2 regions of the Nitratireductor thuwali genome follow, and region 2 is predicted to be linked to the other one. Evidence: predicted binding sites of a transcription regulator. Region 2 holds the regulator's gene; the other holds the start of a gene.
The links. The regulator PhoB, encoded in region 2, activates phosphate uptake and scavenging genes when phosphate is short. The targets are predictions, from matches to a motif close to TGTCATNNANCTGTCAT.

Region 1: NTH_RS09275 (alkaline phosphatase D family protein) is a predicted target of PhoB. The motif match lies at 3,777-3,793, and genes of this name have one in related genera.

The regions. Positions count from the first base shown of each region.
Region 1 is NZ_CP030941.1:1,928,153-1,938,305, reverse strand. It holds gene NTH_RS09305 (M3 family metallopeptidase) at 1-1,598, shown strand, start outside; gene NTH_RS09300 (ArsR/SmtB family transcription factor) at 1,730-2,053, shown strand; gene NTH_RS09295 (SRPBCC family protein) at 2,050-2,460, shown strand; gene NTH_RS09290 (DUF1801 domain-containing protein) at 2,580-2,966, shown strand; gene NTH_RS09285 (hypothetical protein) at 3,038-3,274, shown strand; gene NTH_RS09280 (DUF1801 domain-containing protein) at 3,271-3,738, shown strand; gene NTH_RS09275 (alkaline phosphatase D family protein) at 3,878-5,443, shown strand; gene typA (translational GTPase TypA) at 5,607-7,430, shown strand; gene NTH_RS09265 (LysE family translocator) at 7,609-8,220, shown strand; gene NTH_RS09260 (DUF2332 domain-containing protein) at 8,256-9,290, opposite strand; gene NTH_RS09255 (DsbE family thiol:disulfide interchange protein) at 9,514-10,101, opposite strand; gene ccmD (heme exporter protein CcmD) at 10,131-10,153, opposite strand, start outside.
Region 2 is NZ_CP030941.1:1,725,798-1,735,950, reverse strand. It holds gene NTH_RS08330 (PstS family phosphate ABC transporter substrate-binding protein) at 1-47, shown strand, start outside; gene pstC (phosphate ABC transporter permease subunit PstC) at 128-1,507, shown strand; gene pstA (phosphate ABC transporter permease PstA) at 1,512-2,804, shown strand; gene pstB (phosphate ABC transporter ATP-binding protein PstB) at 2,818-3,633, shown strand; gene phoU (phosphate signaling complex protein PhoU) at 3,673-4,380, shown strand; gene phoB (phosphate regulon transcriptional regulator PhoB) at 4,394-5,083, shown strand; gene NTH_RS08300 (CRTAC1 family protein) at 5,091-6,719, opposite strand; gene NTH_RS08295 (hypothetical protein) at 6,723-8,147, opposite strand; gene NTH_RS08290 (ROK family protein) at 8,144-9,388, opposite strand; gene xylF (D-xylose ABC transporter substrate-binding protein) at 9,569-10,153, shown strand, end outside.

The sequences.
Region 1 (10,153 bases), 200 kb from region 2:
GCGCACGGCTGGATGGGGCGGGCAAGAAGCGGCTTGCCGAGATCAACGAGGCGCTTGCCGGGTTGGGCGCGAAGTTCGGGCAGAACGTGCTGGCCGACGAGAGCAAATGGGCACTGTTCCTCGGCGAAGACGATCTGGCGGGACTGCCGCAGGCCCTGCGCAGCGCCATGGCCGAGGCGGCGGAAAGCCGGGGCGAGGCGGGGCGTTTTGCCGTCACGCTTTCGCGTTCCATCGCCGAGCCGTTTCTTACCTATTCGCGGCGCCGCGACCTGCGTGAAACCGTGCTCAAGGCGTTCGTTTCGCGCGGCGCCAATGGCGGAGAGACCGACAATGCGGAGATCGTGCGCGAGACGCTGCGGCTGCGCGCGGAAAAGGCCCGCCTGCTCGGCTACGAGACCTTTGCCGCCTATAAGCTCGACGACACCATGGCCAAGACGCCCGAACGGGTGATGGCGCTTTTGGAGCCGGTGTGGAACAAGGCGCGGGAAAAGGCGGCGGCAGACGCGAAGGAACTGCAGCGGCTGGCCACTGCGGCCGGCGACAACCACGCCATCGCACCGTGGGACTGGCGCTTTTACGCCGAAAGATTGCGCTCCGAGCGTTTCGCCTTCGATGAGGGCGCGCTGGAGCCCTATCTGGCGCTGGATAATGTGATCGCGGCGGCCTTCGATGTGGCGGGCCGGCTGTTCGGCCTCACCTTCGAGGAGATCGAGGGCGTGCCGGCCTGGCACGAGGATGTGCGCGTCTTCCTGGTGAGGAACGCCGACGGCACCGAGCGCGGCGTGTTTCTCGCCGATTATTTCAACCGCCCCTCCAAGCGTTCGGGCGCGTGGATGAGCCGGCTGCAGACGGCGCACAAGCTTGGCGGCGGCCAAAGGCCGATCATCTACAATGTCATGAATTTCGCCAAGCCGCCCAAGGGCAGGCCGGCGCTGCTGTCACCGGACGACGCGCGCACCCTGTTTCACGAGTTCGGCCATGCGCTGCACGGACTTTTGAGCGAGGCGACATGGCCTTCGGTCTCCGGCACGGCGGTCTCGCGCGACTTCGTCGAGCTTCCCTCGCAGCTCTACGAGCACTGGTTCACCGTGCCCGAGGTGCTGTCGAAACATGCCCGCCATGTGGAGACGGGCGAGCCCATGCCGATGGAGCTCGTCAACAAGATGCGGGCCGCGCGCAATTTCAACGCCGGCTTTGCGACGACCGAGTTCACCGCCTCGGCGCTGGTCGACATGGCCTTCCATGCGGCGGCCGAGGCGCCGGAAGACCCGCTTGCCTTGGAGGCGGCGGAGCTGGAACGGCTGGGCGCCCCCGCCGCCATTCCCATGCGCCACCGCACGCCGCATTTCCTGCACGCGTTTTCCGGCGATGGCTATTCGGCGGGCTATTATTCCTACATGTGGTCGGAAGTGCTCGATGCAGACGCCTTCCGCGCCTTCGAGGAAGCGGGCGATCCCTTCGATGCGGAAACCGCCGCCAAGCTGCTGAAGCATGTTTATGCGGCGGGCGACACGGCAGACCCGGAAGCGCTCTACAAGGCGTTCCGCGGGAGGATGCCGAGCCCCGAGGCGATGATGGAGAAGAAGGGGCTGGCTTGAAGCCAACGCGGGCAGAAGTCCCGGCGAGCGGCCCCGGGACCTGCATCGCCGTGCCGGTCCATCGGGCGCTTGACACACACATATCCCGTCGGTTATTGGTTTGATCAATAGCCAGCGAGTTATATATCCTCATGCCGCAACCCCACGACATCCTTTTCAAGACGCTCGCCGATCCGACGCGGCGGGCGATTTTCGAGCGGCTGTGCCGTGACGGCGATCAGACGGTGGGGGCCCTGACGGCTCAGGCCGGCGTCTCGCAGCCGGCCGTCTCGAAGCATCTGGGTGTCCTGAAAAGGGCAGGGCTGGTGCGCGACCGCCATGAAGGACGACAGACGCACTACAGCGCGCAGCTGGACGCGCTTTCCCCGCTGGTCGACTGGACAAACCAGATGGGCCGGTTCTGGCAAAGCCGGTTCGACGATCTCGAAGATCTGCTCCAAAGGATGGACCAATGACCGATGCCGCGGCCGAAACGCTCTCCGTCGTTGTCGAACGGGAAGTACCCCATCCGCCGGAAAAGATCTGGCGCGCGCTCACCCAGCCGCACCTGATGGAGGAATGGCTGATGAAGAACGATTTCAAGCCGGATGTAGGCCACAGGTTCCAACTCAGCGCGGACTGGGGTTCCGTGGACGGGCGGGTCCAGACAGCCGAGCCGAACAAGACACTGTCCTACACGTGGGATACCAAGGCTCTCAGAAGCGTCATCACATGGACCCTCACGCCGACGAGCACGGGGACCCGGCTGCGCATGGAGCAAAGGGGCTTCAGGCCGGATCAGCAGCCATACTACCGGGGCGCCAAGGCCGGTTGGCCGAGATTCTTCGCGGCCCTGGAGCAGGTTCTGGAGCGCATGGACTGACATCCGCCCGCACGGCGCGGGGCAGGCGTCGATGGCGCAGCACCGGCTTGGATCATGACGATGAGTGCTTGAATCGTCATCTGACCCCGGGAACAAGAGGAACGGAAAGAGGGAACTTCATGAGCACCAGCGGGCCTCGACAGGAGAAAACTCCGTCCCAGATGATAGACGAGAGGATCCGGGAGTTGGGCGACTGGCGGGGAGAGATGCTCTCCCGGCTCCGCGCCCTCATCAAGCAGGCCGATCCCGAGGTGGTCGAGGAGTGGAAGTGGAGAGGGGTGCCGGTGTGGTATCATGACGGAATGATCTGCACCGGCGAGACCTACAAGAAGGCCGTGAAGATGACCTTTGCCAAGGGGGCCGCGCTTGAGGATCCTTCCGGCCTCTTCAATGCAAGTCTCGAGGGCAACACCAGGCGGGCGATCGACTTGCACGAAGGAGACGAGATCGACGAGGAGGCGTTGAAGGCTCTTGTCCGGGCGGCCGTGGCGCTGAACGCCGCGTAGAAGGCCGTGCGTTTATCCAGACGCACGAAGGGCGCTCGATCCGCTTCGATTCGATTTCGAAGGAGGCACCATTGAACTGGAACAGATGGATCCGGCAGATCCACCGCTGGGTGGCTATTGCCTTTACGTTGGCCGTCACCGCCAACTTCGTTGCCATGGGGCTCGGGGAACCTCCCCCCTGGCTGGTCTATTCGCCGCTGCCTCCGCTCTTCGTGCTCCTGTTCACGGGCCTTTACATGTTCGTGCTGCCGTATGCCGCCAAGCGGCGCAGCGGAGGACGAGCCACAGGAGAGGCGCGAACACGATGAACGACAAGGAGGCACCCAGGAAGCGGGCGAAGGCGACAAAGCCCGCCACCAAATCGGAACCCGGCAAGCCCGTCCTCCTCTCGGGCGGCAATCCCCAGATCGCGAAGGGCTATGGCGATGCCCCCGTGCAGGCCTATATCGCGGCGATGCCGGGCTGGAAAAGCGATGTCGGGCGCCGCCTCGACGCAATCATCACGCGCACCGTTCCCGGCGTGAGCAAGGCGGTCAAATGGAACTCACCCTTCTATGGCATTGAAGACGAGGGCTGGTTCCTCAGCTTTCACTGCTTCACGAAGTATATCAAGGTGACCTTCTTCCGCGGCACGTCGCTGCGGCCTGTGCCGCCCGGAAAGTCCAAACACCCGGAAGTGCGCTATCTCGACATTTACGAGGGTCAGCTCGACGAAGAGCAGTTCGCCGATTGGGTGAAGCAAGCCAGCCAGCTGCCGGGCGAACGAATGTGACGGTCGCCGGCGCCACCTTTGGCACGGCAATCGCCCTCCGTCACGCAAGTTTCAAAAGCCTGTCACGCAACCGATAATCGCCTGCCACAGTGGCCAACGACATTGCATCCCTCGCCACCAGATCATGAGGGAGACTGTCATGAAGCCTTTTGCAGTGCGTACCCGCCGCCAATTCCTGACGAGCGGCAGCGCCGCCGTTCTTTCGGTCGCCGCCGGCCTTGCCATGCCGGCCATCTCGCGTGCGTCATCACGCCCGCAGTTCACACACGGCGTCCAGTCGGGCGACGTGGACACCAGTTCCGGCATGATCTGGACGCGGACGGACAGGCCGGCGCGGGTGCAGTTCGAGGTGGCGACGACCGAGAGCTTGGCGGACGCGCGCAGGCTGCCACCGCTCGACGCGCTGCCGGAGAGCGATTTCGCGGTCAAGCGGCTCCTGACCGAGCTGACCCCCGACCAGGAGGTTTTCTATCGCATGACGGCCTACGACCTCAGCGACGTCAATGCGGGTTCCGAGCCTATTATCGGCCGGTTCAGGACGGCGCCGGCGGGCCGACGCAATATCCGTTTCGCCTGGTCGGGGGATACGGCCGGCCAGGGCTGGGGCATCGACGAGACGGGGATGAAGACCTATGCCACGATGGCCGGGCATCAGCCGGATTTCTTCCTGCATTCGGGCGACACGATCTATGCGGATGGCCCCATGGAAGACGAGGTGAGGCTGAAGGACGGCAGCGTGTGGAAGAACGCCGTCCTCATCGACGAGAAGCGCAAGGTGGCCGAGACGCTGGACGAGTTTCGCGGCCAGTGGAAATACAACATGATGGACGAGCATGTGCGCGCGCTGAATGCCGTGTGCCCGACCTTGTTCCAGTGGGACGACCACGAGGTGGTCAACAACTGGTCGGCTTCCAAGGATCTTTCGCAGGATGACCGCTATACGGAGAAATCCGTACCGCTGCTGACGGCCCGCGCGGCGCGCGCCTTCCACGAGATGACGCCGATCCGCTTCACGCCGGCCGAGCCCGGCCGCGTCTACCGCAAGATCTCCTACGGGCCGCTGCTCGATGTCTTCTTCCTCGATCTGCGCTCCTATCGCGGCGCGAATACCGATACGCCGCAGCGGGAAATGAGCGAGGAAGCCCGCATCATAGGCGAGGAGCAGGTGAAGTGGCTGAAGCGGGAGCTGGCCAATTCCCGGGCAACCTGGAAGGTTATCGCTTCGGACATGCCGATAGGCCTCGTGGTGCCGGACGGCGACAGGATCGAAGGCATCGCCGACCGCGGCGCCGGCCAGCCCGGCGGGCGGGAGATTGAAATCGCCGACCTTCTTCGCTACATAAAGAACGCGGGCATCGACAACACAGTCTGGTTCACGGCCGACGTTCACTACACGGCGGCGCACTACTACAATCCCGACAAAGCGGCCTTCCAGGACTTCAAGCCTTTCTGGGAGTTCGTTTCGGGCCCGCTGCACGCCGGCACCTTCGGCCCCAACGACCTCGACGGCACTTTCGGGCCCGAACTGAAATATGTGAAGGCGCCGAGCGAGGAGCAGGGCGCGAACCTGCCGCCATCGGCCGGTTTCCAATTCTTCGGGCTGGCCGACATCGAAGCGAACAGCGAGCAGATGACGGTGCGGCTGATGGATCGCGACAACAATGAGCTCTATAAGGTAACCCTCGATCCGGTGCGCTCGGCTTAAGCCACCGTTCGACCATCCCGCTGCGGCAAGCGTCCGCCTCGCCGCAGCGGAATTCCAAACAACCGCTAAGCCCTTTCGCATCTGCGAAAAAAGCTGTATGAGCGCGGCCAACGAAACTTGGCCGCGTTTTGTTCGCTGGCCAGCCTGATTCCAAAGAGAACCTATGAACCTGCGCAATATTGCGATCATCGCCCACGTTGACCATGGGAAGACCACGCTCGTCGACGAGCTGATGAAACAGTCCGGCTCGTTCCGCGAGAACCAGCGCGTCGCCGAACGCGCCATGGATTCGACCGATCTGGAAAAGGAACGCGGCATCACCATTCTGGCCAAGGCGACCTCGGTCGACTGGAAGGATACCCGCATCAACATCGTCGATACGCCCGGCCACGCCGATTTTGGCGGCGAGGTGGAGCGCATCCTGTCGATGGTGGATAGCGCCATCGTGCTGGTCGATGCCGCCGAAGGCCCCATGCCGCAGACGAAATTCGTCGTCGGCAAGGCGCTGAAGGTCGGGCTGAAGCCCATCGTCGTCATAAACAAGATCGACCGCCCCGACGCGCGCCATGTCGAGGTGGTCAACGAGGTGTTCGACCTTTTCGCCGCGCTGGACGCGACCGACGAGCAGCTCGATTTCCCGATCCTCTACGGCTCCGGCCGGGACGGCTGGGTTTCGGAAAATCCCGAGGGGCCGAAGGACCAGGGCCTGGCGCCGCTGTTCGATCTGGTGATCAAGCATGTGCCGGCGCCGACGGTCCATCCCGGCCCGTTCCGCATGATCGGCACGATCCTGGAAGCCAATCCGTTTCTCGGGCGGATCATCACGGGCCGCGTCGAATCCGGCTCCGTCAAGCCGAACCAGGCGGTGAAGGTGCTGCATCATGACGGCACGCTGCTGGAGACCGGCCGCGTTTCGAAGATCCTGGCCTTCCGCGGACTGGAGCGTCAGCCGATCGACGAGGCGCAGGCGGGCGACATCGTCGCCATTGCCGGCCTTTCGAAGGGCACGGTCGCCGACACGTTCTGCGATCCGTCGGTGAGCGAGCCGCTCAGCGCGCAGCCGATCGATCCGCCGACGGTGACCATGTCCTTCATCGTCAACGATTCGCCGCTGGCCGGTACCGAGGGCGACAAGGTGACGAGCCGCGTCATCCGCGACCGTCTCCTGAAGGAGGCCGAGGGCAATGTCGCGCTGAAGATCGAGGAAGCCGACGACAAGGATTCCTTCTACGTCTCGGGCCGCGGCGAGTTGCAACTGGCGGTGCTGATCGAGACGATGCGGCGCGAGGGCTTCGAACTGGCCGTTTCGCGCCCGCGCGTGGTCATGCACAAGGATGACAGCGGCCAGCTTCTGGAGCCCATCGAGGAAGTGGTCATCGACGTCGACGAAGAGCATGCGGGCGTCGTCGTGCAGAAGATGTCGGAGCGCAAGGCCGAGATGGTGGAGCTGAAGCCTTCGGGCGGCAACCGCCAGAGGCTGGTCTTCCATGCGCCGACGCGTGGCCTGATCGGCTATCAGTCGGAGCTTCTGACCGATACGCGCGGCACGGCGGTGATGAACCGCCTGTTCCACGAGTACCAGCCCTACAAGGGCGAATTGCCGGGCCGGGTGAACGGCGTGCTGATTTCAAACGACAGCGGCGAGGCGGTCGCCTACGCGCTGTTCAACCTGGAAGACCGCGGGCCGATGGTCATCGACGCCGGCACCAAGGTCTATCAGGGTATGATCATCGGCATCCACTCCCGCGACAACGACCTGGAAGTGAACGTGCTCAAGGGCAAGAAGCTGACCAACGTCCGGGCTTCGGGCAAGGACGACGCCGTCAAGCTCACCCCGCCGATCCGCATGACGCTGGAGCGGGCGCTTTCGTGGATCCAGGACGACGAGCTGGTGGAGGTGACGCCCAAGTCCATCCGCCTGCGCAAGCTCTATCTCGATCCGAACGAGCGCAAGCGCTTCGAAAAGCAGCGGGCGGGGGCCGCGTAAGCGGAACAGAAACGCCGCCGGCTTGACAGTGTGCAGCCATCAGGCACACTGCCGCCTCCCTGGGCCGTGACGACCTTCATCGAATCGTCGTCACGACCCGGGTCCCAGTTTTGGCATGATCTTTCACGAAAACCGGAATACACTTTTCGGGATCATGTTTTGATGCGGAGGCGGCCCGTTGGACCCGGCATTCCTGCTTACGGCCCTGGTGGTCGTGCTCATTCCCGGGACAGGCGTGATCTATACGCTTGCCATCGCACTGGGGCGCGGCGGCGGGGCTTCGGTTTCGGCGGCCTTCGGCTGCACGCTCGGCATCCTGCCGCACATAGCGGCGGCGATCCTCGGCCTTGCGGCGCTGTTGCATGCCAGCGCCGTGCTCTTCCAGGCGGTCAAGTTCGCCGGCGTGCTCTACCTACTATGGATGGCCTGGGGCGCACTCAGGGAAAAGGGCCTCCTCGAGGCTGCGCCGGACCGCGCGCAGGTGCCGCACTGGAAGATCATCCGCCGCGGCTTCCTGATCAATATCCTCAATCCCAAGCTGTCGATCTTCTTCCTGGCCTTCCTGCCGCAGTTCGTGCCGGTAGACGCGGCCGTTCCGGCCGTCGCCATGGGCTGGCTCGGCTTCGTCTTCATGGCGATGACATTCGTCATCTTCATCGCCTACGGGCAGATGGCAGCTCTCGTGCGCGGCAGGGTGCTGAGCAGCCCGGCCGTCATGAAGTGGCTGCGCCGCAGCTTCGCCGCCGCCTTCGCGGCGCTCGGGCTCAGACTGGCGTTCTCGGCGCGGTGAACGGGAGGCGAGGGTAACCGTTCCATAGCGCCCGACTAACGCTCGATCCATTCGATCCAGCGGCCATGATAGTTGCAGTGGGCAAGGTCGCGCGCTGCGCCGCCCGGCCAAAGGTTCAAGCGCAGCGTGGCATAGGGAGCGCCGCTGGCAACGGGCTCCATGCGCAGCCAAGCAATGGGTGCCGCGCCAGGGAGGTTTCCCGCGGTGTCGAGGCATTTCTCGATGCGCCTCTGCGTGGCTTCAGGCACATATTGCCACATGATCGAATGGAAAAGCACGAAGGCCGATGAAGGGTCGCGCCGGGCGAGCATCTTCTCGACGAAATCCGCAGCGTCCGAAGTTTCCACGGGCGGCGGATCCTGGGTGGCCAGCGCCAAAGCGGCGTCAAGGCGGTCAAGCCGCTCCGTCTGATCGGCCCAGATATAGGATCTGAGGCGCAGGCGCTCCTCCGCGTCCGCAATATCGATCGGCGCCGTATCGCAGCCGCGACGATCCGAGATGTCGAGAAAGCCTCCGAGCGGGGGGCCTTTTCCTCGTATCTCGGGCGCAAGCCTCACCGGCGCGGCTTCGTCGCCCCAGCACGTCTTGCCGTAGCGGTAGTGAAAGCGGTCGAGCATCAGGTTAAGGCCGGCGCTCGCCCCGATCTCGCACAGCTGGATCGGCATGGCCGTTTCCCGCCCGACCGCCAGCAGGCCCGGCAACAGCATGGCCGAGCGGCCGATCTCATTAGTCTGCGGCGGCCTTTTTAGAAACTCGACCAGAAAGGCGAGCTCATTGAGGGTGGCGGCGACGATGGCACGGGCCAACTCTTCGTCGTTGGTCACATTGGGCGGATAGCTCGCGGCCAGTGCGGGAGCCCGGTCCGAAAGTACGAGCGCATGCAATCCGCCGCAGAAACGCAGTGCGAGAGCATCGGCCCCGGCGTTCCCGCCCCACCCGGTCACGATGCCGCCCACCTCCGCCGTCTGATCCAGCAAGGAGGGCAGAAGCCTGCACAGGCGCGCCGTGAAAGGCGATCCGAGTTCATCACAGGCCTTGGCCTGCCTCAGGAAGTGTTGGCGGATACTCATCCGTTCCCTCATGCGCGGCGCAGCATATCCGGCGCGGGGGCGAGGGACAATCTGCCTGGTTCTGCGCAGTTTCCGGACGAAGACCGGTTCCCACTTTTCCAGGACCTGCGCTACAGCATCGGCCCGGAAATCGGAATCGATTTTCGGAAAGCACGATGCGTAGATTCAAAGTGTCAGAGCGTCCTTCGTGCGTCCAAATGGACAACCTCATGAAAGCTCACATCTAGGCCGGCGCGTCCTTGAGCGCCTTGTCGATCTCCGGCATCAGCTCGCGTTGGATGCTCTGCGGCGTGAAGGGGCCTACGTGCTTATAGCGGATGGTGCCGTCGGGGCCGACGAGGAAGGTTTCGGGCACGCCGTAGACGCCCCATTCGATGGCGGCGCGGCCGTTGCGGTCGACGCCTATCGCCTCATATGGATTGCCGAGTTCGCCCAGGAAGCGGCGGGCATTCTCGGGTCTGTCCTTGTAGTTCAGGCCCACGAGCCGGACCCTGTCGTCCCTGGCAAGTTCCATGAGCAGCGGGTGTTCCTGTCGGCAGGGACCGCACCAGGAGCCCCACACATTGACCAGGGACACCTTGCCCAGGAAGTCGGCCGGCTCCAGGCCGGGCAGGGCCAGGCCTTCCAGGGGCGGCAGGCTCGTCTGCGGGGCTTGCTCGCCGATCAGTGCGGAAGGCACCACGGCGGTGTCGCGGCCGGAAAGGAGCTGCATCAGGAAGACGGCCGACAACGCCAGAAAGGCCAACAGCGGCAGGATCACGAAGATCCTGCGCAGCGGATGGCCCGCCTCCGTCCGTTCCTTGCCCGACACTGCTTTGCCGTGCCCCCTCGGTGCTTCGCTCACGACCCGGCATCCGTGCGTT
Region 2 (10,153 bases):
GCGAAGCTGCCATCGCTGGCAAGAACCTTACGCGTTACACTCAGTAATCGCCATGCCGATAGCGCGCCGCGGGGAGCACTCCGCGCGGCGCGCTCCAACTTGAACGCAGCCAAGGATGCAGACGGCCGTGACCGGATATTTGTTTCTCGCCATCCTCGCGCTGTCGCTCGTCGCCTTTTATGTCGGGCGGTCGACAGCCAACAGGTTCGTTGCGGCCCATGGAGCGGAGGTTCATTCCCGACCGCTCTATCATGGCGCCTTCGCTGCGGTCTGGGTGGGGTTGCCCGCCCTGATACTTGTCGTCCTGTGGCTGCTTTCCCAGGACGGCGTCATCGATCGTCTCATCCTCGCGTCGCTGCCGTCGAGCCTGACCGAAGGAGCCTCGACGTCGCAGCTTTCGCTTTATCTCAGTGAAATCAAGAACGTGGCCTCCGGGCGCATCTTTAGCGAACCCTCTCCCGAAATACGCGCCGCCGCCGAACGGTATCAGAGATGGCATGCCATCGCCGGCTGGGCAATGGTCGTCGTGGCGCTGTCCGTTTCCACCATTGCGCTCTATCTGGCACGCGTGCGCATGGCGCCGAAGTTCCGCGCGCGGCAGAATTTCGAACGGGCGCTCGATATCATCATGATCACGTCGGCCGTCGTGGCGATCCTGGTGACGATCGGCATCATCGTATCGCTGACCTACGAAGCGCTCCAGTTCTTCATGCTGGTGCCGCCGCAGGAGTTCTTCTTCGGGCTCAATTGGGAGCCGCAGATCGCCATCCGCGAGGATCAGGTGGCCGGAACGGGCGCTTTCGGCGCCGTGCCGGTGTTCACGGGAACATTGCTTATCGCGGCCATCGCTCTCATCGTCGCCGTGCCGATCGGACTCTTGTCAGCCCTTTACCTGGTCGAATTCGCGAGCGAGCGTTTCCGTGGGATCGTCAAGCCGATCCTCGAAATCCTCGCCGGTGTGCCGACGGTAGTCTACGGCTTCTTCGCCATTCTTACCGTCGCTCCCGCGATCCGCGAAGCCGGCAGCCTCATCGGTCTCTCCATCTCGCCGAACAGTGCCCTGGCGGCGGGCGGCGTCATGGGCATCATGATCCTGCCCTTCATTTCCTCGCTGTCGGACGATGCGCTGCGTGCCGTGCCGCAATCGATGCGTGACGGCTCCTTCGCGCTGGGCGCGACGCGGGCGGAAACGATCACGCGCGTGCTTCTACCCGCGGCGCTTCCGGGCATCGTGGGCGGTGTTCTGCTGGCCGCCAGCCGCGCCATCGGGGAGACTATGATCGTCGTCATGGCCGCCGGCCTCACCGCCACGCTGACGGCCAATCCGCTGGACGGCGTGACCACGGTTACCGTGCAGATCGTCACGCTGCTGATCGGCGACACCTCCTTCGACAATCCGAAGACGCTGTCGGCTTTCGCTCTCGGGCTCGTGCTGTTCGTCTCGACGCTGTGCCTGAACGTCCTCGCTCTGCGCATTGTGCGCCGCTACCGCGAGAAATATGAGTAGACCCATGTCCGAAAACACATTGACGACGCCCAAACCATTCGACTGGTCCTCACCGGAAGCCGCGGCAATCCGCAAGCGCCGGTATGCCGCCGACCGCCGCCTTCGGCTCTACGGTCTGGCCTCCATCATCACGGCCATCGGGCTGCTTGGCATCCTGATAGCGTCGCTGATCATCACGGGGCATACGGCCTTTGTGCAGACCCATATCGCGGTCGAGTTCACCGTCGATCCGGAGAACGTGCCGGCGGATGACCCGGCAAGCGGCAACTTCCGCGCCGTCGTCGCCGATGCGGCGCAGAAGCTGTTTCCCGATGTCGATGACGCAGCCGAACAGCGCGTGGCCTCGCGCATCCTGTCGAACGGGACGCCCAACATCCTGCGCGACTACGTGGTCGCTAACCCGGAGATCATTGGACAGACCATTACGCTCAAGGTGCCGGCGTCCGATCCCTTCGATCAGCTCAACAAGGGCGTGATCGACCGCGATCTGCCGGAAGACCGCCGCCGCGTTTCGGACACGGAAATCGCGCTGTTCGAGACGTTGGAGGAGCGAGGGCTTGTCACTACGCCCTTTAATTGGGGCCTGTTCTTGAACGCCGACAGCCGCTTCCCGGAGCTCGCGGGCCTGGCCGGCGCCATCACCGGCTCGTTCTATGCCCTTCTCGTCTGCTTTGTCATTTCGTTTCCTCTCGGTATTGCCGCCGCGATTTATCTTGAAGAGTTCGCGCCCAGGAACCGCTGGACCGACCTTGTAGAAGTCAACATCAACAATCTGGCGGCGGTGCCGTCGATCGTATTCGGGCTTCTGGGCCTGGCGGTCTTCATCCAGATCTTCGGCCTGCCGCGTTCGGCGCCGCTTGTGGGCGGCCTTGTCCTTGCGCTGATGACGCTGCCGACGATGATCATTGTCACCCGGGCGGCACTCAAATCGATACCGCCGTCCATCCGTGAAGCCGCGCTGGGCGTTGGCGCTTCCAAGCACGAGGTCATTCTGCATCATGTGCTGCCACTAGCCGTGCCCGGCATCCTGACGGGCACGATCATCGGCCTGGCGCAGGCGCTGGGCGAGACCGCGCCATTGCTTCTGATCGGCATGAACGCCTTTTTGACTTCGCCGCCCGGTGGTATCATGGATCCGGCGACAGCCTTGCCGACGCAGATATTCATATGGGCGGACAGCCCCGAGCGTGGTTTCGTCTCGCGTACGTCGGCCGCGATCCTCGTGCTGCTGGGCTTCCTGATTTTCATGAACGCGTTCGCGATCTATCTGCGGCAACGCTTTGAACGTCGCTGGTGACGGAGTGAGGGATATGAACATGCTGACAGATGCCGCCATAGAAAACGCCATGGACAAGACGCCCGCGCACGAAGCGGTGAAGATGCAGGGTTCAAAGGTTCGCGTCTTCTATGGCGAGAAGCAGGCCCTGTTCGATGTGGATCTCGACATCCGGGAGAACCAGGTGACCGCGCTTATCGGTCCTTCGGGCTGCGGCAAGTCGACCTTCCTGCGTTGTCTCAACCGGATGAACGATACGATCGACATCTGCCGGGTGACCGGCGACATCACGCTCGACGGCGAGGACATCTACGATCCGCGTATCGACGTGGTCGAGCTGCGCGCCAGGGTCGGCATGGTCTTCCAGAAGCCCAACCCGTTCCCCAAATCGATCTATGAAAACGTCGCCTATGGACCGCGCATTCACGGGCTGGCCAACGCCAAGAGCGACATGGACGCGGTCGTTGAGCGGAGCCTGCAGAAGGCCGGTCTATGGAGCGAAGTGAAGGACCGGCTGCACGAGCCTGGCACGGGCCTTTCGGGCGGGCAGCAACAGCGCCTGTGCATCGCCCGCGCCATCGCCGTTTCGCCCGAGGTCATCCTGATGGACGAGCCGTGCTCGGCGCTCGACCCGATCGCCACGGCCCGTGTGGAAGAGCTGATCGACGAGTTGCGCGAGAATTACACCATCGTCATCGTCACGCATTCCATGCAGCAGGCGGCGCGCGTTTCACAGCGCACAGCCATGTTCCACCTCGGCAACCTTGTCGAGGAGGGGCCGACGGACAAAATGTTCACCAATCCCGAAGACAAGCGCACCCAGGACTACATTACAGGCCGCTTCGGCTGACCGGCTGGCAGGACGTTTTTTTCACAAGGAACCGTTTTCATGGGCGAGCATACAGTTACGTCGTTCGACGAGGATCTGGAGCAGATCGACCGGCTGATCCGGGATATGGGCGACCTCGCCGGCGCGATGACCCACGACGCCACGCGGGCTCTCCTCAAATCCGACAATGCCCTGGCGCAGCGGGTCATCTCCGACGATACGATCATGGACGCCAAGCAGCGGGACCTGGACGAGAAGGCCATCACCCTGATCGGCAAGCGGCAGCCGATGGCGCAGGACTTGCGTGCCGTGGTCGGAGGCATCCGCATGGCATCCGACCTCGAGCGGATCGGCGACCTGGCCAAGAATATCGCCAAGCGGGTGGGCGCGGTCGGCGACAGCGCCACGCCGCGCAGCCTCACCCACTCGATCGACGCAATGGCCCAGATGGTCATCGTCCAGGTCAATTCGGTGGTCGAACGCTATGTCGAGCGCCAGCCCGACGCGTTGACCAAGCTGCGCGACGAGGATGAGAAGATCGACATCCATTACACGTCCGTCTTCCGCGAACTCCTCACCTATATGATGGAAGACCCGCGCAACATCACCGCCTGCACCCATTTGCTTTTCTGCGCGAAGAATCTGGAGCGCATAGGCGACCACGTCACCAACATCGCCGAGAACGCCTATTATGTGCTCACGGGCGAACAGCTTCCAGTCCAGCGTCCGAAGCTGGACGAGACGCAAATGACGATGAGCGCGCAATAGCGGAGAGTACTGGATGATCGCACCCAAAGTCATGGTGGTCGAGGACGACGAACCGCTATGCGTCCTGCTGCGCTATAATCTCGAGGCCGAAGGCTATCAGGTCGAGATGATCACACGCGGAGATGAAGCAGAGGTCCGCCTCCAGGAGAACGTTCCCGATTTGCTGGTGCTCGACTGGATGGTGCCGGCGATCTCCGGCATCGAACTGTGCCGCCGGCTGCGCATGCGGGCGGACACCGAGCGCCTGCCCATCATCATGCTGACCGCGCGGGGCGAGGAAAGCGACCGCGTGCGCGGCCTTGCCACCGGTGCCGACGACTATCTCGTGAAGCCGTTCTCGACGCCCGAGTTCATCGCCCGGGTGCGCGCGCTCCTGCGCCGCGCCAAGCCGGAGGTGCTTTCGACGGTGCTGAAGGTGGGCGACATCATTCTCGACCGGGAATCGCACCGGGTCTACCGCCGCAAAAGCGAAATCAGGCTCGGGCCGACGGAGTTCCGCCTGCTGGAGTTCATGATGCAGCACCCAGGCCGCGTCTTCTCGCGGAGCCAGCTTCTCGACAATGTGTGGGGCGAGACGATCTATATCGACGAGCGCACCGTGGACGTGCATGTCGGCCGGCTGCGCAAGGCCGTGAACCAGGGCCGCATGCCCGACGTCATCCGTACCATTCGCGGCGCCGGCTACGCGATACGGGAAGCGTAGAGAGCGATTACTCCCGCGGGTACCAGTACCGCGCTTCCACCGCGCCACGCTCTATCCGCACGAAATTGTTGGCGAAGACGCGGTAGGGCGGGCTCCATTCGCTGTCAGGCCATTTGACGCGGATTTCGGCGCGCTCGGAGGTGCCGACGCCGGCGTGGACGAAGCCGGTTCGTCCCGAGGCATGCCCGCCGCCGACCTGGACGGTGCGGTTGACCGTGCGGGTACCGATCTTCACCGAAACGAGCGCGCCCACCGCGTTCCGGTTGGGGCCTTTCTGGGCGAGTTCTATGGCGACGAAGTTGCCGCCCGGCCTCGGGCCCGCCTCGCTTTTCGCACCGAGATTGCGGAACAGGGACGCGGGCTGCTCGCGGTTGACGACCAACAGATCCAGGAGGCCGTCGGCATTGAAATCCTCGACCACCGCGCCGCGGCCCTTTGTGGGCAGACCGATGCCCGCCGTGCCGCCCGCTTCCGCGAAAGAACCGTCCCACTGGCCGAGCAGGAGATTGTCGGGATCGATGGCGGCGAAATCGGGCATCTGCTCGACATTGCCCTTGGCGATGAAGAGGTCGAGCAGGCTGTCATTGTTGAAGTCGGCGAACTCCGCATGCCAGCCGGTGGAGGGCTTCAGATCCCTGCCCTTGTAGGGCCGGTGCGCTGTCGCGCCGCGCTCGAAGGCGATGTCGGTGTAGATCGGACGGTCTTCCGCCGCCTCCTCGTCGAGGCGCTGCAGCTTGGTGTCGCCCATCGAGGTGAGAGCGTATTCGGGGTAGCCGTTGCCGTCGATGTCGCCCTCGGCGATGCCCATCCCCCAGATCGTCAGATGCCGCCAGCCCTCCGACCGGCTGAAGAGCCGGGGCGCGCGGCCCGGCTCCACGTGCCAGAGCTGTTCCTCGCCGCCGCGATAATAGTGCCGGTCATTGGTGATCCGCAAGTCCTGCGTACCCGAGCGGTTCCAATCGGTGAACAGCATGGACAGGGTGCAATAGCCGGGCGCCAGCGGGCGGCGGTCGTCATACAGCGGCCCTTCTTCCCCTTGCGCGGGGCGGTATAGAGCATTGTCGTGGCAGGTGCCCCAGGGTGCGCCGGGGGCGGTGCGATCCACATAGTTGCCGATGGCCAAAGTCGGGTAGGCGTTGCCTTCCTCCCATGTGGCGGAAAAGGCGGTGGTCCATTCGCGCCCGCCCTCGAAGGCGAAGGCTTCGTTGGCCGGCTCGAAGCGGCATTCCGGCCCGCCTTTCAAGAGGATGTTCTCGCCGAGGCGCAGCAGCACGAGGTCCTGGTAACCGTCATTGTCGATATCGAGCGGGTATGCACCGAGCACCTTTTCGAGATCGCGAGGCTTCAACCCGGTCTCGACCGCCTCGAAACGAAGGCGGCCACCGGTGTTGCTCCGATTGATGTAGAGCTTCGCCGGCAGCTTGCCACCCGCAATGAGGAGGTCCGGCATGCGGTCGCCGTTGCAGTCGAAGGAGGCTGCGCCGCCGCCTACGAAATATTCCCAGGGGCCCCGATAGGCGTGGTCGATGCCGGCTTCGACCGCCTCCTCCTGCATCGCAGGAACATCGCTGACGGGGCCGGCGATGCTTGCCGGGATGCAAGCCAGTAGCGCTGTTATCGCAATCGCGGTCCGCATTGCCTACTCCTCGATCACCAGCGTCTTCAGGAACGCGACGAGCGCGGTTCGGTCTTCGTCGGAGGCGGCAACATAGCGGTCGCGCGCGGCCCGCCCCTCGCCGCCATGGGCGCGGATCACCTCATCCAGCGTCGGCAGGTCGTTGCGGTGGCCATAGGGGCCCGTCGAGCCTGCACCCCAGAGTTCGGCGGTCATGAAGACATTACGCTCGACGAAGCGCTGGGCAAGGAGCTCGTTGCCGAGCGTCGCCACTTCCTGATCGGCGATAACGTGGCGCTTGAGGTCGCCAAACAGCGGCACCAGCACATTGCCTTCGGCATCCCGGGGAAGGGTGCTCGCCCATTCGAGCAGGGCCAGATCGTAGGTCACGGGCTCGGCCAGTTCGCCGTCGCGCAGCGTTCCGGCCATATCCAGCGGGCCGGGATCTGCGAACTCCAAGGAGTTCAGCGGCAAGGCGCGCTTGTGGCATGCAACGCAGCCCATCGCATCGAACAGGGCGCTGCCGCGCGCGGCCGGCGCCTCCCATTCAGGCTGCTCGGGTTCGAAGACGACGGGCGCCTTCAGCCCTGCCTGCCATGCCACCAGCGCCGAAATGTCGCCGTCGCGGATCTCATCCTCGACCCCGTCACCGTCGTGGTCGCGCTCGCCGGTCCAGCGCGGACCGAAACGCTCGGTGGCCTGCATGCCGTGATGATGATTGAGCGCGTTGACGGTGAACTGGCGGATCGACGTCATCACGCCCTTCTGGCTGAACGGGCGCACGACGAGATCGTCGTCGACGCCCTCGACACCCGCAAGATCCAGCATGCCGTCGGGCTCTGCGGTGATCGTTCCGAAGGAGACGCCCTTGCTGGCGAGGGTGGCCGTGGTGGGCTTGCCGGTCCCACGCGCCGCCTCCAGGGTCCGCCGCCGCGTCTCGCGCAGGTCGGCCGTCATCTCACGGGCGAGCAGTTCGATCAGCCCGGCGCCGAAGAGATGGTTGGAACCGCGTTCATTGGAAAACTGGGGGTCAAGGCTATCGAAATCGGCGCTCTCGAAACCTTCGGATACGAAGACATTGGTCACGAAATCTCCGGCGCCGCCGACGATGGGCATATTGTGGCAGCCTGCGCAGGAATTTGCGTCCATCCCGGCCGAACGGAAAAAGCCGTTCTCGGGCGGGCGCTTGCGCTTGGTCGGCACAATCGCCTGGGTCGCGAAAGGCCGGCCCACGCCGTCCGCTGGCGTGAAATGGCCGATGAAGAGATGCTCGCCGCGCTCGCGCAAGGCGTCCAGCGCGGCGCGGTCCAGCTTGTCCGCAAGCGTGTCCTGTTCGACCGCACCCGGCATCACCGCCTCGTTCCAGGGCTCCGCGCCGGCCATGGGAGCAGGCATCGTGCAAAGGGCGGCGCCCAGGAGCGCCAACCTTTTCCATGTGCGGAGGTTCATGCGACGTCCTCCCTTCCCGGGGCGCCGACCGGCAGGGCCAGATGGAGGGCCGGCGCAAAATAGTCTCTATCCAGGCTGGTCAGAGCGGTCATTGCGCATCCATGCTCGATCAGGGGAACCTCGTTGCTCTCCGTCTCAAAGCTGATGGCGTCGGCATGCTGACCGCCAGCCGTCTGTGCCAGATACCGGCGTATTCCCGGTTCCAGGAGGTCGAACGCCGCCGTGCCCTGTCCGACCACGGCAATGGGCGCGGGATCGATCAGCGCGAACAGATTGCCCAGCCCGTAGCCGAGCGCCTCGGCGGCCTCGCGGAAGGCCTCGCCAGCCCGCTCGCCGCCGGCCCGGGCGGCATTGGCGAGTGCTTCCATCTCCGAAGCGTCGATGTCGGCGATGGGCTTTTCTAACGGGCTCTTGCCATGGGCGCGCCGCCAGATCGCGTAGTTGCCGGCAAAGGCCTCAATACAGCCGCGCTTGCCGCAGCGGCAGAGGGGCCCGTCCGGCCGGTGGTTCATATGGCCGAACTCGCAGCCGGACGAATGCTCGCCCGTGAACATATGGCCGTTCAGCATCAGGCCCATGCCGATGCCGTGGGACAGGAGGATCGCAACAAAATTGTCCCGATAGCGCTCGGGCCGGAGCCAGCGCAGGGCGGCGGCGATGAGATTGCAGTCGTTGTGGACCGTCACCGGAACCGAAAAAACATCCTCCAGCAACGGGCCGAAGGCGACATTCGCGTGGGGGCTGATGGGTGACCACAGCATTTCCCTGCCAGCCGAATCGGCAATGCCCTGCACGGCGATGCCTATGCGCATGATCTGCCCATGGCCGGCGGTGACCTTCCTCACTGCATCCACGGTCGCATCCATCAGCTCCTGGCGGCTCAGAGCCAGTGTCGGCAGGCGGTAGCCGTACCGGGCGACGGGTGCGCCGCAATAGTCCACCAGCACGGCCGACAGGCTGTTGAAGGACAGGATGAGGCAGACGACGCGGGCGGCCTCGGGATCGGGTGCGATGGCAATTTGCGGCCGTCCGCGCCGCGGCGCGGCGGCTTCGCCGGGCGGCACCTCGCGCATGATGCCCTCTTCGATGAGATCGGAGGCAATGGCGGAGATGGTGGAATGGCTGAGGCCTGTCACACGCGCGATGTGCGTGCGCGAGGGCCTGTCCGCCTGGCGGACTGCGGCAATGACCATCGCCCGATTGCGCTTGCGCATCTCGTCGTGACGGATTCCGACCGTCATCAAGTCTTCTCCTCCCGGCGGGCTCGGTACAACTTGCGCAGCAAGCGATGTCCAATCCCGCCACCAAAGCCATATTGACACGACAAGAAACGTGAGTCATTCTTTTTTTCGAGGCTCGAAAAAATGAGCTTCCTGGTGAAAGCCAATATTGTCGCGCCGTTCGGCGCCGGGAGGAAAATCATGAAGAAGACTGTCACCGCCGTGCTGGCGGGTCTCACGCTGTCACTGTCGCTTTCGACGGCAGCCCTTGCAGAAGGCAAGACCATCGGCGTTTCCTGGTCGAATTTTCAGGAAGAGCGCTGGAAGACTGATGAGGCTGCCATCAAGGCTCAGATCGAGGCTGACGGCAATACCTATGTATCCGCCGACGCCCAGTCTTCGGCTTCCAAGCAGCTCACTGATGTCGAAGCGCTGATTGCGCAGGGTGCCGACGCGCTCATCATCCTGGCGCAGGACTCCTCCGCCATCGGCCCGGCGGTTGAAAAGGCTGTCAATGAAGGCATTCCGGTCGTCGGTTACGATCGTCTGATCGAGAATCCCGACGCCTTCTATCTCACCTTCGACAACAAGGAAGTCGGACGTATGCAGGCGCGAGCCGTCTACGAGGTGCAGCCGACGGGCAACTACGCCTTCATCAAGGGCTCCTCGGCCGATCCGAATGCCGATTTCCTGTTCGAGGGCCAGATGGAGGTGCTCAAGCCCCACATCGAGTCCGGCGATATCACCAATGTCGGCGAGGCTTATACGGATGGCTGGCTGCCGGCC